2 regions of the Azospirillum sp. VT-I1 genome follow, and region 1 is predicted to be linked to the other one. Evidence: riboswitches for the same ligand, from Rfam matches in the RefSeq annotation. Region 1 holds a riboswitch; the other holds the start of a gene.
The links. A riboswitch is a leader RNA that binds a small molecule or an ion and turns the genes downstream of it on or off. The one in region 1 is predicted to bind thiamine pyrophosphate.

Region 1 (3,592 bases):
TTCGGCCGGTTGCGTATCGGGTTGCCAGGGCAGGGCGCGGCGGGCCAGCGCATCGACGGCGGCATAGAGCGTCACCGCGAACAGCCCCAGCACCAGCACGGCGGCGAACAGAAGGTCGATCTGCATGCGGGCGTTGGCGTGCAGCATCAGGTAGCCGAGGCCGGAGGACGACCCCACCCACTCGCCGATCACCGCACCGATGGGCGCGACAGCTGCGGCCACCCGAACGCCCGACCAGAAGGCGGGCAGGGCGGCGGGCAGGCGGATGCGCCACAGGATGGCGGCGGGCGAGGCGCCCATGGTGCGGGCAAGGTCGAGCCAGCCGGGATCGGTGCGGCGCAGACCGTCGAACAGCGCCGTCGTCACCGGGAAATAGATGACCAGCACCGCCATGGCGATCTTGGACGCCATGCCGTAGCCCAGCCAAAGCACCAGCAGCGGCGCCAGCGCGAAGACCGGAATCGCCTGGCTGACCAGCAGCAGCGGCATCAGCCAGCGCCGCGCCGTGCGGAACCGCGCCAGCAGCAGCGCGCTGACGCCGCCCAGGGCCACGCCGGCCACCAGCCCGATCAGAATCTCGGTCAGCGTCGTCAGTCCATGGCTCCACAGCAGCGGCGCCTGCCGCCGCATCGCGTCCGCCACGGCCAGCGGACCGGGCAGCAGGTAGCGCGGCAGGCCGGTGGCCCAGACCAGCGCCTGCCAGCCGGCGACCAGCACCGCGAGCGTCACCAAGGCGCGCAGCAGCGCCCTCATTCCGCCAGCCTCCGCAACAGCTCCGCCTGCAGCGCCAGCAATCCGGGGTCGTCCACCCGGCGCGGCACCGGGCCGGACGGCTCCAGCGCCGGCCCCATGATCGCGGGGCGGCCGGTCATCACATGCAGGCGGTCGCCGATGCGCAGGGCCTCCAGCGGGTCGTGGGTGACCATCAGGACGGTGCGGCCGGCCAGCGTCTCCGCCGCCGTCTCCTGCAGCCTCAGGCGGGTGATGGCATCGAGCGCGGAGAAGGGCTCGTCCATCAGGACCAGCGGCTTGTCCTCCATCAGCGTGCGGGCCAGCGCCACCCGCTGCCGCTGTCCGCCGGACAGGGCGGCCGGGCGGTCGCGCTCCCGTCCCGCCAGCCCAACGCGGCCGAGCAGCGCTCTGGCGCGCTCCACCCGCGCGGCATCGGGTCGGCGGTGGCGCAGCCGGTCGCCCAGCAGGACATTGTCCAGAACGGTCAGCCAGGGCAGCAGCAGGTCCTGCTGCGCCATGTAGGCGATGCGGCCGGCGAGCGGCAGCCCGTCGCCGGTGGTGACGGTGGTCGGCGGCTCCGGCTCCGCCAGCCCGGCGAGGATGCGCAGCAGCGTGGTCTTGCCGACGCCGCTCGGCCCCAGCAGGCAGGTGGTCCGCCCCGGCGGCAGCTCCAGCGTCAGGTCGGAAAACAGCAGCGTGCCGCCGAAGGTCAGCCGCGCACGCGAGACGGTCACCGAAAGCGGCGTCATCGCCGGGCCTTAAGCGAGACTGGTCGCAAGCCTGGGCGCGAGCATGGCGGTATGGCGGATAGGGTGCGCTTGCAGGCAGCCATCACTGATCCCTACGCCGGCATGAACCGGATCAGGTTCCAGGGGTCGTCCCGCAACGGGACCTCTCAGCCGCCCATCGGCTCCCCCAGTGAAGGCCGCGACTATAAGCGCGGACGATCCGTGACCGCAAGCATTGCCGGTGGCGGCTTGCGGAGCGTGGAAGCGGCGGGGCGGCGCTTGACCGGCGCGCGGCTCCGCCTAGTTTCTGGCGGGACCGATGGAGATCATCCCCTGACCACGCCTCTCCGCACCCCTCTGTTCATCGGCGGCGAGATCTATCGCGGCTCGACCTATGGCCCGAAGCATCCGCTGGCGATCCCGCGCGTTTCGACCGTCATCGACCTCAGCCGCGCCATGGGGTGGCTGCCCGACGAGGTCTATCTCGACACCCATGTGGCGAGCGAACGCGAACTGGCGCGTTTCCACACCGCGGACTACATCGCCGCGCTGAAGCGGGCGGAGGCGGAGCAGCGGGTGGACGAGGCGACGGCGGCCCGCCACAATCTGGGCAAGCTGGAGAACCCCGTCTTTGCCGAGATGTACCGGCGGCCGGCCCACAGCAGCGGGTCGGCCCTGCAGGCGGCGCGGATTCTGGGCGACCGGCCGGCCGGCCTCGTGTATGCGCCGGCCGCCGGCACCCACCATGCGCGCCGCGACCGGGCCAGCGGCTTCTGCTATTTCAACGCGCCGGTGCTGGGCATCCTCGAACTGCTCGACCATGGGCTGGAGCGGGTTCTCTATGTCGATCTCGACGCCCACCATGGCGACGGGGTGGAGGAGGCGTTCGCCGACGACGACCGGGTGCTGACCATCTCCATCCACGAGGACGGGCGCTGGCCCTATACCGGTAAGGCGGAGGACCGCGCCGGCGGCTTGGCCCGCAACCTGCCGGTCCCGCCGGGCTTCAATGACAGCGAGATGGAGCATGTGATGGAGGCGGCAGTGCTGCCGCTGGCCCGTGCCTTCCGTCCGCAGGCGATGGTGATCCAGACCGGCGCCGACGCCCTGGCCGAGGATCCCTTGAGCCGGCTGGAGCTGTCCAACCATGCGCTGTGGGAAGCGGTGGCCGCCCTGCTGCCGCTGGCACCGCGGGTGCTGGTGGTCGGCGGCGGCGGCTATAACCCCTGGTCGGTCGGGCGTTGCTGGACCGGGATCTGGGCGGTGATGAACGGGATCGACCCCGCCGTGCCGCCGACGGCGGAGGCGGAGGGGGTGCTGCGCGCCATCACCTGGAACCGCGCCGCCGGCCGCAACCCGCCGGAGCACTGGTTCACGACTTTGGCGGACGAACGCCGGCCGGGGCCGGTGCGCGATGCGGTGAAGCGGGTGGCGGAAATGGCGGTATCCTGACTCATTTCTGACGAATATCGAACGAAGCCGCGACGATTCGTTGACGGGGTTGGATTGTTCGTTGATCCTTGAAACTCCGCATTTGTGCCGATCCCTCCGATTCCGGCCGGTCGGGCACTGCGGGTTTCGGGAGGAGAACGGGCGGGCGGATGTCGAACACGACGCTGTTCCTGATCGCCATCGTCATCATCATGCTGGCCGCCGTTCCGGTCGCCATGATGCTGAAGGATTTCCTGCCGAACATTCTGGAAAAGAGCAGCGGGCTGGAGCAGATCGAGAACCGCGTCTATGTGCTGCATGCCGAGGCGCACGAGCTGCAGAACCGCGTCAACCATCTGGTCCAGCGCCGCAACAGCCAGTCGTCCGAGCGCGCAAGGCTGGAAAGCGACATCCGCAAGGCGGAAAAGCAGATCAGGGAACTGGCGGAACAGCCGCCGCTGTTCGTGCATGAGGTCGGCGATCCCCAGGCCGGCCTGATGAAGTTCGTCGCGACCGTCACGCAGGAGAAGGCATCTGCCGCCGCAAGGGCTGCCGGCGAGCGCGGTCCGGTCAACCAGATCTGGCGCTGCGCCAACGTGGCGGAAGTGTGGGCCTCCAGCTTCGACGAGGCGAAGCAGATGGTCGACGTCGCCTTTCCCTTCAAGCTGGGCTTCCAGAAGTCGTTCATGCGCGGCGACGTG
Region 2 (3,592 bases), on a different replicon from region 1:
GATCGCCGCCAGCGCCGCGGTGCCGCCATAGGCGACCACCATGTCGGCCTGGGCCAGCCATGCCCGCTCCGCCGTCGCGTCGCCGCCCTTCCACCACACCACGGCCAGACACTCGCCCAGCCTGGGGTCGATCTCCGCCAGCAGCTGCGCGAACCAGCCCGCGAACAGCGGCTCGGCACTGGGCAGCTTGCCGACCGTGCCGGACTTGACCAGCAGGCCGGAGATCAGGCTCCACAAGGGCAGCCCCGGCACATTGCCCGCCCAGACATGCAGCAGCAGGTCGGGGCCGAAGGCGCGGGTGAAGCCGCCCTTGGGCGCCGGCTGGAACTCGTCCAGCACCTGCGGGTTGGCGAAATCCTCTGCCAGGAAGCGGCGCAACTCATGGGCGCGGAAGGTCTTCAGATAGCCGGTCAGCCCCAGCCTGACCATCTCTGCGTCATAGCCGGTGACGATGGGCAGCAGCCGCTCAGCCCGGCGGCGCCACGGGTCCTCGCGGTCGAGAAGCCGTTGGATCGCCGCGTCGATCACCGCGACGATGTGCGCCGTTGGCAGCGTCTTCAGATAGCCGCGCGCCGCCGCCCGGACCGTCGCCGCAACCTGCTCCACCTGCCCGGAATCCAGCACCGGCACCGCCACGCGCAGCGCCGCATCGCCCGACCCGAAGGTCAGCACGCGCCGCTCCACCGCATCCGGCGGCAGGCCGGGCAGATGTCCGGCCAGTTCCAGGCGGGACGGATCGTCGCCGAAGGCCAAGGCCGCGCTCCCCCTCAACCGCGCGCAGCGGCGAGGAAATCCTCCACCGCCAGCGAGCAGCCCTTGGCCTGCGCCCCGGCGACACGGCCCAGCAGGCGGAAGCCGCCCTCCTCCAGGATGCCGGCGTCCTCGGTCAGGATGGCGGCGACGGAGTTGACGTGGGCCAGGTCATGGTGCACCAGCACGCCCATGCTGCCGGCGGGAACATCGCGCCCGGACAAGGGATCGACGACGCGGCTTCGGATCCAATGCGGGCCGGATTTCAGCGACGGGCAGACAGCATTGCCGTCGTCGTAGAACTGGGTGCTCAGCTCCGTCATGCCGTACATGTTGATGCAGCGCTCGCGCGGCACGCCGAAGAAGGCTGCAAGCTGCCCATAGAACTCGTCCGGCTCCAGTTCCCGCGACTGGCCCTTGAAGCCGCCGGTGTCGAGGATGCGGCTCCCCTCCGGCAGAGCAAAGCGGCGGCCGTCGCGCGCCATCGCGTCCATCAGATGCACGAAGCCGTAGCTGGCGCCCAACAAGGCGAAGGGCTCCCCTGAGCGTTCGGCGGCGGACAGCCGGTCATAGAGCCCGGCGGTGTCGATGCCCGCTTCCCCGATCCAATGGCGGCTGTCCGGCGTACCGCATTCCGCCCGCGCCAGCTCCAGATAATGGGCGAGCGAGGAGTTCGGCATTGCCGTCTCGGTTGGGAACAGGATGCCCATCGCCATCCGCTCCGCGCCCGCCCCTGCACCCTGCATGAAGCGACGGCGGAAGTTGAGCAGCATGGACCGGTCGTAGACCGCCAGGGTCGTGTGGTGGATCTGGCCGCGGATGCCGCCCTTGGTCGTGCCGCTGGTCATGAAGATGCGGGCGGACTCCTCCGCCGGGCGGCAGCTGAGCGTCAGGTCCTTGAAGGCGTTGATCGGCACCGCCGGGACGTCGCGCCAGCTCTTCACCCCGCGCGGCGTCCGGCCGCGCTGCATGGCGAAGCGGCGGTAAGGCTGGTTGTGCTCGAACTGGTGGGCGAAGACCGCCAGCGCCAGGGCGTTGAATGCGTCGTCGGCCGCGGCCCCGCTTCCGATGTCGGCCTCCATGAAGGCCAGGACCTTGTCGTAGATCACGCTGTCGTAGATCGCGCTCACGGCCACACTCCCCGCCCCGTTTTCTCCAAGCGGCACCGACCGATGGAGCAGCAAACGAATCCGGGACAAGCCTGTGGGGTATGGATCAGCGCGTCGGCCGCGAAGGCCTTCTCGTCCCGCATCCCTACGCCGGCATGACCCGGATCAGGTTCGAAGGGTTGCCGCGTCGCCCGGACGTGAAGGACCGGGCCGGCGGGTGTCTCAGCCTCCTTGACGAGGCTCCCCTGGGAACGGGACGGAGCCTAGAAGACCATCGCGCCGTCTGTCAACGACGGGGATGCCGGCTTTGCGGAGGGCGGAAAGGGCGGCTGTTCCACGACACACCGCCGCGCACAGCGGGCATGGCGGCGGCGTCACGCCGCCGTGCCGGTCCTCGCAGGTTCGGAGATCGCCGTTTCCTCCTCCTGCAGGCGTGCATACACAGTCGGCGGAACCCCGACATGGCGGGCGAAGGCGACGCTGAATGTGCTGGCGGAACTGTAACCGACACGCTCCGCGATGTCGGCGATGCCGCCATCCCGCCGGCGGAGCATATCCTTCGCCAGCGCCATCCGCCATTGGAGCAGGTATTCCATCGGCGCGACGCCCACCGCCTGCCGGAACCGCTCGAAGAAGGTGGATCGCGACAGCGCGGCTTCCTTCGCCAACTGCGCGACCGTCCAGGGCAAGGCCGGGTGCCCGTGGATATGCCGCAGGGCCACCGCAAGGCGGTCGTCACCCAGCCCGCGCAGCAGACCCGGCGACCCGGCGGACAGCATCGTGGAGCGCAGCGCCTCGATCAGCAGAACCTCAAGCAGGCGCGCCAGGATGACGTCGCGCGCCGGCCGCTGCGCACGTGACTCCTCGTTCACCAACTGCACCAGTGTGCTCAGCCGCTTCTCTCCACGGACATGAACCAGTTGCGGAAGCAGCGACACCAGCAGGGACGCATCGGGCGAACCGAATGCGCAGTAGCCGACAAGATTGCGCACCTCCGGCGGGCGATCGGCACTGCCGAGCAGGAATTCTCCCGGCCGCACTTCGACCGGAACGGTGTCGGCCGCTCCCGGAGGCATCGGTTCGATGCTCGACACCGTGAACTCGCAGGCCGCCGGGATCAGCACGAAGTCGTCCGTCTCAAGGAGGATGGGATCGTCGTTGCCGACACTCAAGCGGCACGAGCCGTCGAGAACCACGCAGTAGAACGGGCGTCGGGCCTCCGTGCGCCGGACCCGCCAGGACCCGGCCCCGCGGGTGAGCTTTGAGAATGAGGCGCTCGGCCGAAGCAGGCCGACCACCTGCGCCAAGGGGTCGATCACTTTCGGACTCCTGCAAACGAATTCCGGATTTCTGATTGTAGATCGTCCAGGCACCGCGCTCTATCCTCCGCTTCGCATTCAGCGACAGGAGCCATCCCATGAAGACCATTCTCATCACCGGCTGTTCATCCGGCTTCGGCCTGGAAACCGCCCGCCATTTTCTCGACCGCGACTGGACGGTGATCGCCACCATGCGCACCCCGACCGGGGATATCCTTCCCAACTCGGAGCGTCTGCGCATCCTCCGCCTCGACGTCACCGATGCGGACGGCATCCGGCAGGCGGTGGAGGAGGCGGGCCCGGTCGACGTGCTGGTCAACAACGCCGGCATCGGATTGCTGAGCGCCCTGGAAGGGGTGACGATGGATGCCGTGCGCGGGATTTTCGCCACGAACACCTTCGGCACCATGGCGA

Region 2: it holds a riboswitch for thiamine pyrophosphate, as region 1 does, so the genes downstream of both, AB8P05_RS17020 (LuxE/PaaK family acyltransferase) here and AB8P05_RS01870 (ABC transporter ATP-binding protein) in region 1, are expected to answer to the same signal.

Annotation. Positions count from the first base shown of each region.
Region 1 is NZ_CP168800.1:389,247-392,838, forward strand. Features, by position in the region: gene AB8P05_RS01865 (ABC transporter permease) at 1-753, opposite strand, end outside; gene AB8P05_RS01870 (ABC transporter ATP-binding protein) at 750-1,466, opposite strand; TPP riboswitch at 1,552-1,659, opposite strand; gene AB8P05_RS01875 (acetoin utilization protein AcuC) at 1,683-2,912, shown strand; gene AB8P05_RS01880 (hypothetical protein) at 3,062-3,592, shown strand, end outside.
Region 2 is NZ_CP168802.1:669,627-673,218, reverse strand. Features, by position in the region: gene AB8P05_RS17025 (acyl-CoA reductase) at 1-753, opposite strand, end outside; gene AB8P05_RS17020 (LuxE/PaaK family acyltransferase) at 768-1,871, opposite strand; TPP riboswitch at 1,984-2,116, opposite strand; gene AB8P05_RS17015 (AraC family transcriptional regulator) at 2,234-3,178, opposite strand; gene AB8P05_RS17010 (SDR family oxidoreductase) at 3,277-3,592, shown strand, end outside.